2 regions of the Ligilactobacillus sp. ESL1201 genome follow, and region 2 is predicted to be linked to the other one. Evidence: predicted binding sites of a transcription regulator. Region 2 holds the regulator's gene; the other holds the start of a gene.
The links. The regulator CtsR, encoded in region 2, represses protease genes until heat stress. The targets are predictions, from matches to a motif close to TTGGTCAAAAAAGGTCAAANA.
Positions count from the first base shown of each region.

Region 1: the regulator CtsR is predicted to act here: its motif matches at 1,668-1,688, upstream of ACSYSK_RS03570 (ATP-dependent Clp protease ATP-binding subunit).

Region 1 covers NZ_CP196362.1:693,608-698,386, reverse strand. Annotated here, with positions in the region: gene ptsP (phosphoenolpyruvate--protein phosphotransferase) at 1-880, opposite strand, end outside; gene ACSYSK_RS03580 (phosphocarrier protein HPr) at 880-1,146, opposite strand; gene ykzS (protein YkzS) at 1,369-1,560, opposite strand; gene ACSYSK_RS03570 (ATP-dependent Clp protease ATP-binding subunit) at 1,728-3,911, shown strand; gene ACSYSK_RS03565 (MucBP domain-containing protein) at 4,157-4,779, shown strand, end outside.
Region 2 covers NZ_CP196362.1:1,667,941-1,672,719, forward strand. Annotated here, with positions in the region: gene ACSYSK_RS08240 (ATP-dependent Clp protease ATP-binding subunit) at 1-1,918, opposite strand, end outside; gene ACSYSK_RS08245 (CtsR family transcriptional regulator) at 1,932-2,399, opposite strand; tRNA gene ACSYSK_RS08250 (tRNA-Pro) at 2,572-2,645, opposite strand; tRNA gene ACSYSK_RS08255 (tRNA-Arg) at 2,651-2,724, opposite strand; tRNA gene ACSYSK_RS08260 (tRNA-Gly) at 2,742-2,813, opposite strand; tRNA gene ACSYSK_RS08265 (tRNA-Leu) at 2,847-2,928, opposite strand; tRNA gene ACSYSK_RS08270 (tRNA-Lys) at 2,939-3,011, opposite strand; tRNA gene ACSYSK_RS08275 (tRNA-Val) at 3,021-3,093, opposite strand; tRNA gene ACSYSK_RS08280 (tRNA-Glu) at 3,098-3,169, opposite strand; tRNA gene ACSYSK_RS08285 (tRNA-Ser) at 3,186-3,276, opposite strand; tRNA gene ACSYSK_RS08290 (tRNA-Asn) at 3,284-3,356, opposite strand; rRNA gene rrf (5S ribosomal RNA) at 3,363-3,479, opposite strand; rRNA gene ACSYSK_RS08300 (23S ribosomal RNA) at 3,552-4,779, opposite strand, start outside.

The DNA.
Region 1 (4,779 bases), 970 kb from region 2:
TTGCTTCAGCACCATTATCGTTTGCACCAGCGACGTCTTTAGGGGTCCCGATATTAGCTCCGATCACTACTTTTCGGCCGTCAGCCGTGACCGACTGGGCGTTTTTCAACTGGGCCCATTCGGCTTTTTGAGCGGCGAAATCATGTGCTTTTTGCTCGTATTCGCTCACTTGTTGGGCACTTGGATCGACAAAAGCCTCTCCGTTAATGCCGTCGATGATCACGGTTTGACCGGCGGTAATTGAACTAGTAGCATCGCCTGAACCAACGATCGCAGGGATCTCCAGCGTCCGCGACATGATTGCCGAATGCGAAGTCCGTCCGCCGATATCGGTGATAAAGCCCTTGACAAATTTACGGTCAAGCTGCGCCGTATCGGAAGGAGTCAAGTCATGTGCTACCACGATCACTTCTTGGTCGATCAAAGCCGGACTAGGTAAAGTAACTCCCAACAAATGGCTCAACAACCGTTTAGTGACGTCACGGACATCTCCTGCCCGTTCTTGCATATATGCGTTATCGGTCATTCCTTCAAATAAAGCAATAAAGGAATCGGTAACGTCTTTGACCGCCGTTTCAGCGTTGACTTTTTTGTCTTTGATCTCAGTTGTGATCTGGCCCAACATTTCCGGGTCAGCCAAAATAGTCAAGTGCGCCTCAAAAACTTGAGCCTCTTCAGCACCCAAGTTAGTCGTTGCTTTTTGCTTAATAACTTCTAGTTCTTTTTTAGCAGCCTCTACCGCCGTGTTTAAGCGGTCGATTTCGGCCTGTGTATCGCTAATACTAGTTTGTGAAAATGACAAATCAGGTTCGACCAACAAATAAGCCTTAGCAGTTGCGATCCCATCACTAGCTGCGATCCCCTTTAACGTCTTTGCCATTATTCAGCAAGTCCTTCCTTTTTCATCGTATCACCGATAGCTGCGATGGCATCAGCTTCATCTGCACCTTCTGCTGAAATCGTGACGTCAGCACCTTGGCCTACGCCTAAAGACATAACACCCATGATCGATTTTAAGTTAACTGACTTGTCGTTATAAGTCAAAGTAATATCAGAGTTAAATTTGCTGGCAGCTTGTACCAATAATGTAGCTGGACGTGCGTGAATTCCTGTTTCTGCAATTACGTGAAAGTCTTTCTTTTCCATTAATATCATACTCCTTTGAAGTGGATAAAAATTATTGAGTCGCCTAACAAGAAAACCGACTACCGAACACGTTTACATTTTCACTAGTCAAATTTTCAAACATCAACTCGTTAGTTCTGATAATAACATGTATCCCGCAATAAAACAAGTTTAGCCGCGTGCGTTCAACATTCTTAAATTAAAATCAACGAGTGAATTTTAATTTAAACGACAGTAAATTAATTAATTTACTAACGCTTTTTCATAATGATAAATGATCTGCCCCCCGCGTTTGGCAGTGCCCACGATATTTTTGCGTTGAGGGTAATTCATCAACACACTTTGAAAATCCATGAAATCCGCTTTTTCGATCACAATTTCTGCCAGTTGTCCGGACTTCAACTCTTCCAATAATTCTTGATAGTCTTGCGCCACGTGATTTCCTTCTTTCCTTAGCTTAAATTATAGCATGCTTAACCGTTATTTGACTTATTAGACCATTTGGCTTGTATTTTGAGCCAGATTTTGTATAATAAGGCAGAAAGGTCAAAGTTAGTCAAACAACGACCTTGATTTCAGTTATGGAAAGGTAGTGTTAATGAATGTTATGTCAAAATTGTCATAAAAACCAGGCGACGATCCACCTCACTACTAATTTGAATGGACGTCAAGCTTCCATTGATTTATGTAAAGATTGTTACCAAATTTTAAAAAATCAAACTAATCCGCGTTCCATGATGCAAGATCCCTTCGGCTTTGGGAGCTTAGATGATATTTTCAAGGCCATGTCTGCTCCAAGCAACGGTGCTAAACAAGTACCTCCTACTCAAAGTGCCGGCGGTGACCGGGGGAACGGCAACGGAATATTGGCTCAGTACGGTCATGACCTAACGGCAGAAGCGCAAAAGGGAAATATCGACCCCGTGATCGGGCGGGACCAAGAGATCAAACGCGTCATCGAGATCTTAAACCGGCGCACTAAAAATAACCCCGTCTTGATCGGGGAAGCAGGTGTCGGCAAAACGGCCGTAGTTGAAGGCTTAGCCCAAAAGATCGTCGACAACGACGTTCCCCAAAAACTGCAAAACAAAAAAGTAATTCAACTAGACGTCGTGTCGTTAGTTCAGGGTACTGGTATTCGCGGACAGTTCGAACAGCGCATCAAACAACTGATGGAAGAGCTCAAAAAGACACCAAACGTGATCTTATTTATCGATGAGATCCACGAGATCGTCGGTGCCGGTAACGCCGAAGGGGGCATGGATGCTGGCAACGTTTTGAAACCAGCGTTAGCCCGGGGCGAGCTGCAATTAGTCGGCGCAACTACGCTTAACGAATACCGTACGATCGAAAAAGACGCGGCACTGGCTCGGCGGTTACAACCGATCCAAGTTGACGAACCGACCGTTGCCCAAACGATCCAGATCCTGCAAGGAATCAAGCCTAAATACGAAGCTTATCATCACGTCAAGTACAGTGATGAAGCGCTCAAGGCTGCAGCTAATTTGTCGGACCGCTACATCCAAGACCGGTTCTTGCCAGACAAAGCCATTGACCTCCTCGACGAAGCCGGCTCTAAGAAAAATCTGACGATCCACACGATCGATCCTCAAGTGATGGAAGATAAGATCAACAACGCCCAACAAGAAAAGCAAAACGCGTTGCAACAAGAAGATTACGAAAAAGCCGCCTATTATAGGGATCAGGTCACTAAATTTACCAAGATGAAGGAAAACTCCGCCACGACCGAAAGTACCCCGCAGATCAACGAAAGCGATATGGAAAAAATCGTTGAGGAAAAAACGGGGATCCCAGTCGGCGAGTTGAAGCAAAAAGAACAAGAACAACTCAAAAACCTAGCGCATTCGCTTGCTAGTCACGTGATCGGTCAAAAACAAGCCGTCGATAAAGTGGCCCGGGCTATCCGGCGCAACAGAGTCGGTTTCAATAAATCCGGTCGCCCGATCGGTTCGTTTCTATTTGTCGGCCCTACTGGAGTCGGTAAAACCGAAACTGCCAAACAACTGGCAGTCGAACTATTCGGTACCCAAGATGCCATGATCCGTTTTGACATGAGTGAGTACATGGAAAAATTCTCGGTCTCTAAACTAATCGGTTCTCCTCCTGGATACGTAGGTTACGAAGAAGCCGGCCAGTTGACCGAACAGGTGCGGCGTCATCCTTACAGCCTGATCTTATTAGATGAAGTAGAAAAGGCTCACCCGGATGTTTTGCACATGTTCTTGCAGATCCTAGACGACGGCCGGTTGACCGATTCTCAGGGGCGGACGGTCTCTTTCAAAGACACGATCATCATCATGACTTCTAACGCGGGCAGCGGCGATTCCGTCACTTCCGTTGGCTTTGGTGCCGAAAACGCTGGTAAAACAAATTCGATCATCGATAATTTGACTGCTTACTTCAAGCCTGAGTTTTTAAACCGCTTTGACGGGATCATCGAATTTAATGCCCTCACCAAAGAGGACTTAAATCAGATCGTCAACTTGATGTTAGCGGACGTTAACCGCATGTTATCTACCCAAAACATCGAGTTGCACGTCACGACTCCCGTTGCGGATAAACTGGTCGATCTCGGCTACAACCCACAGATGGGAGCCCGGCCGTTACGGCGTGTGATCCAAGAACAGATCGAAGACAAGATCGCCGATTACTATTTGGATCATCCGACGGCTAAAAACTTGCTCGCTAAATTGGAAAACGGCGAAATCAAGATCACCAAAAACGATAATGCAGCAACGGCCGACAAAGACGATAAAGAAGAGTAAATTGTGCCGAAAAATAATGAATAGTTTGTGAAGATAGAAAAAGCCCTGGGACAAAACAATATTTTGCCTCAGGACTTTTTGTTTTCTGTAAGTGATAGACTGATCGTTTTCAAAATGTTTTTTTGTCCCAACTTCCTTTGTATCTTCCTAAATAATTCTTAAGTGTTAGAAAATAATTTCAATTAAGCCACTAACATACTATAATAAGTTAAAGAATTTAATCAATCGTAAAGAGGTGAGACCTAATGGCCCTGTTAAAAAATATTAAAACTCACTGGCACCAGCTAAAAAATGACTGGCCGCAAGCAGCAGTTTCATCCAAGCTTCCCCAAACGACGGCTAATAGTCCGCAAAAAACGGCAACCGCCACAGTGTTGGTTTTATACTTGGACGAACATAAAAAATTCTTAGCAGCCCCGCTCGTGTTGCACGGTCAATGCGGCCAGGACATCACCTTTGAAATTAAGGATTTTCCGGATTATTTACTGGTTAACATCGCGGGCATGACCCGGCAGTTTACGGTTCGCTACGCTACGATCACTTTGACTTATCACCAAAAAACCGGCGCGGCTATTTGGGTCTTGACCAAAGACATCGACCAGCGTAACTTACTGAGCAGTCCGCAATTTTTACACGGAGCCTTGCATGAAAATTACACCGCGGTCTCACCTCGCATCAAAAACTACCGCCTGTTGCTCGCTAAGGGACCCGTGCGGGGAAAATTCGTCAAAAAGCAGCAGACGATCACCTATTTTTACCGGCGCAATTCGTGGGTCGACGTGGATCAAACGATCAAAACGCTCAAACTAAGTGACTTTAGTCCCTGCTATCGTTTACCTAAGGGCGAGCAACTGTACCTCACTTTAGC
Region 2 (4,779 bases):
CGTCCAAAACTTGCAATAAGATGTTAAACACGTCGGGGTGCGCCTTTTCGACCTCGTCCAATAAGACCACTGAATACGGCTTATGACGAACTTTTTCGGACAGCTGCCCGCCCTCATCATAGCCAACGTAGCCCGGAGGCGCGCCGATCAACCGACTGGTGGAGTATTTTTCCATGTACTCACTCATATCGATTCGGATCAAAGCATTTTCGTCACCAAACATTGCCTGCGCTAACGCCTTAGCCAATTCGGTCTTGCCGACCCCGGTAGGGCCTAAAAACATAAATGAACCACTCGGACGAGTCGGGTCGCTTAAACCGCTGCGAGCCCGGCGAATCGCTTTAGCCACCGAACTGATCGCGTCTTCTTGGCCGATCACTCGTTCGTGTAAGATCTTCTCCAGGTTTAATAGCCGCTCACTTTCGCTCTTGGTCAACTGTGTTACCGGTACCCCGGTCCATTCTGCCACGATTTCGGCCACGTCATGGGCAGTCACATTTTTAGTATATTTTTGCTTACCCTGGGCCTTTTGCTGCCGTTCCTCGATCTTAGTTACCTTTTGTTGCCATTTTAATTCTTCTTGGCGGTACTTAGCGGCTCGTTCGAAGTGCTCGTCTACCAGTGCAGCTTCTTTTTGCTGTTTAGCGGCTGCCAGTTTTTGTTTGGCAGTCACTAAACGTGCGTCGGTTCCATTAATGCGCACACGAGCGGCTGCTTCGTCGATCAGATCGATCGCCTTATCCGGCAAAAAACGGTTGGTAATATACCGACTGCTTAGTTTAGCCGCAGCTTGCAAAGCCTCATCGGTAATATTCAAGTGGTGATGCTGTTCGTAGCGCGGACGTAACCCCTGTAAAATAGCAACAGTCTGAGGTAACGTCGGTTCTGCCACCATCACGGTCGCAAACCGCCGCTCCAACGCCGAATCAGTCTCGAAATACTTCTGGTACTCGTCAAGAGTCGTAGCACCAATCACTTGCACTTCCCCGCGGGCCAATGCAGGTTTTAAAATGTTAGAAGCATCGATCGCTCCCTCGGCGCCACCCGCACCGATCAGGGTGTGAATTTCATCGATAAATAAAATCACGTTACCGTCATGATAAATTTCTTCGAGGATATTTTTCAAACGGTCTTCAAATTCACCCCGATACTTGGTCCCGGCTACCAAAGAACCCATATCAAGCATCATCACCCGTTTATTGGCTAAGTCGCTAGGAACCTTTTGTTCCACTATCTGCTGGGCAAATCCTTCTGCCACCGCCGTTTTTCCTACTCCTGGTTCCCCTAAGAGCACCGGATTATTTTTAGTTCGTCTGCTCAAGATCTGAATTACCCGTGAGATCTCGGCATCCCGGCTCAAAACGGGGTCGATCTGTCCTTGGCGCACCATTTCGTTTAAGTTCCGGGCCAAAGAATCTAGCGTCGGTGTTCCTTGTGCGGGCTTTTTCTTTTTATTATTGCGTCTTAACTGACTCTGACTGACTCCCAGCTGTCTAAAAATCAGCTGTTGCATCCGTTTATTATCGATGTTTAAGCTGTATAAGATCCGGGAAGCCAACGTATTATCATCGTCTAGTAAAGCTAATAACAAATGCTCGGTGCCCACCTCGGGTGAATTGAACAGTTGAGCTTGTACCTGAGCCGCGTGCAAAATTTCGTTAGTTTTCGGTGAATAGGGCAGGTAAGTAGCTCCCTCTCGTTTGAGTGAACCATAGCCGGCCAAACGTTCAATTTCCTCTTTAATATCGGTAGGTGTTACTAATAATTGCGCAAAAACCTTGTGCGCCACCCCGTATTTTTCCAGTACCAATGCTAATAAAAGGTGTTCGGTCCCGATTGCTTGGTGCCGAAAATTAGCGGCACTTTTTTTAGCTAACTCCAACACATTTTTAACACTCGGAGTGTAAAACTCGTCCATCAGAAGTCCCCCTTTATTCCGCGCACCGTAGGCGATTTAAAATACTGACCAAGATCCGTGCACGTAACATATTTTCTAAATCCTTATCGCCTAAATTCAAAGTATCATGATCCATTGCCGCCAGTATCAAATTAGCTTCCTTTTGCGTTAACAATTTGTCTTCATATAAACTCTGAATGATCTGTAAGGCCTTATTCATTGTAATACTATCGCCGATGTATGCAATCAAACGATCCAGCATTCCAGAATTATCGATCAAATTGACCTTAGCGATCCTGATATAACCACCACCACCACGCTTGCTCTCAACGATATAGCCATTTTGCAGTGTAAATCTGGTCTTAATTACGTAGTTGATTTGCGAAGGAACAACGTCAAACTGTTGCGCAATTTCAGACCGTTTGATTTCAATTTTAGGTGAATCAGACAAAATACTCTTGAGATATTTTTCAATAACGTCTGAAATATTCCGATTCTGCATGCAAATCACATTCCTTACTTCTAGTTTGACTAATATTGACTTTTATTATATATGGAATGCTTCGCAAAATGCAAAAGAAACGCTACGGCAAAAACTTTATTTAGTATCATAGACATAACTAAAAAGCCCTTAAACTGGAAAAATACCAGTCTAAGAACTTTTCAATAGTCGATCGGGAAAACAGGATTCGAACCTGCGACCTCCACGTCCCGAACGTGGCGCTCTACCAAGCTGAGCTATTTCCCGAAATATGCACCCAGTAGGAGTCGAACCTACAACCTTCTGATTCGTAGTCAGACACTCTATCCAATTGCGCTATGGGTGCAGATTAAGTAACAAAAAAGCGGAAGACGGGATTCGAACCCGCGACCCCCACCATGGCAAGGTGATGTTCTACCACTGAACTACTTCCGCATAAAATATTCAACTACTACCTTTTAAAGCGCATGCGGGTGAAGGGATTCGAACCCCCACGTCGCTAAACACTAGAACCTAAATCTAGCGCGTCTGCCAGTTCCGCCACACCCGCAAAATAACAATGAGTCGTGACAGGCTCGAACTGTCGACCCTCTGATTAAAAGTCAGATGCTCTACCAACTGAGCTAACGACTCGCATTAACATGGAGGATACAGGGCTCGAACCTGTGACCCTCTGCTTGTAAGGCAGACGCTCTCCCAACTGAGCTAATCCTCCAAAATGACCCGTACGGGATTTGAACCCATGTTACCGCCGTGAAAGGGCGGTGTCTTAACCACTTGACCAACGGGTCAGGTATTGAAATACTACGGAGAGTAAGGGATTCGAACCCTTGAAGGAAGGCGATCCTCCCTTACATGATTTCCAATCATGCTCCTTCGGCCTCTCGGACAACTCTCCATAATAACTCCGGCAGGCGGACTCGAACCGTCGACACCCTGATTAACAGTCAGATGCTCTACCAACTGAGCTATGCCGGAATAAATGCGTGGCGACGACCTACCCTCGCAGGGGGCGATCCCCCAACTACTCTCGGCGTGACGAAGCTTAACTGCTGTGTTCGGCATGGGAACAGGTGTAGCCTTCGTGCCATCATCACCACACGTGAGCTTTGCTCACTCAAAACTAAATCATCTTTATTTCTTCTGTCTTCCGACTTCCACTGCGCTTGCTACTTGGTTAAGCCCTCGACCGATTAGTAATGGTCCGCTCCATGCCTCACGGCACTTCCACTTCCATCCTATCTACCTGTTATTCTCTCAGGGGTCTTACTTCATTTCTGAATGGGAAATCTCATCTGGAGGCGAGTTTCGCACTTAGATGCTTTCAGCGTTTATCTCATCCATACTTAGCTACCCAGCGCTGCCTTGGGCAAGACAACTGGTACACCAGCGGTATGTCCATCCCGGTCCTCTCGTACTAAGGACAGATCCTCGCAAATTTCCTACGCCCGCGACGGATAGGGACCGAACTGTCTCACGACGTTCTGAACCCAGCTCGCGTACCGCTTTAATGGGCGAACAGCCCAACCCTTGGGACCGACTACAGCCCCAGGATGCGATGAGCCGACATCGAGGTGCCAAACCTCCCCGTCGATGTGAACTCTTGGGGGAGATAAGCCTGTTATCCCCAGGGTAGCTTTTATCCGTTGAGCGATGGCCCTTCCATACGGAACCACCGGATCACTAAGCCCGACTTTCGTCCCTGCTCGACTTGTAGGTCTCGCAGTCAAGCTCCCTTGTGCCTTTACACTCTGCAAATGATTTCCAACCATTTTGAGGGAACCTTTGGGCGCCTCCGTTACCTTTTAGGAGGCGACCGCCCCAGTCAAACTGCCTACCAGACACTGTCTCCCACCGGGTTAACCGGTGTGGGTTAGAGTGTTCATACAACGAGGGTAGTATCCCACCAACGCCTCGGGCGAAACTGACGTTCCGCCTTCTATGGCTCCTACCTATCCTGTACAAGTTATACGAACACCCAATATCAAGCTACAGTAAAGCTCCATGGGGTCTTTCCGTCCTGTCGCGGGTAACCCGCATCTTCACGGGTATTATAATTTCACCGAGTCTCTCGTTGAGACAGTGCCCAGATCGTTACGCCTTTCGTGCGGGTCGGAACTTACCCGACAAGGAATTTCGCTACCTTAGGACCGTTATAGTTACGGCCGCCGTTTACTGGGGCTTCACTTTTGAGCTTCGCTTGCGCTAACTCATCCGCTTAACCTTCCAGCACCGGGCAGGCGTCAGCCCCTATACTTCATCTTACGATTTTGCAGAAACCTGTGTTTTTGATAAACAGTCGCCTGGGCCTATTCACTGCGGCTGATCGTTAGATCAGCACCCCTTCTCCCGAAGTTACGGGGTCATTTTGCCGAGTTCCTTAACGAGAGTTCTCTCGCTC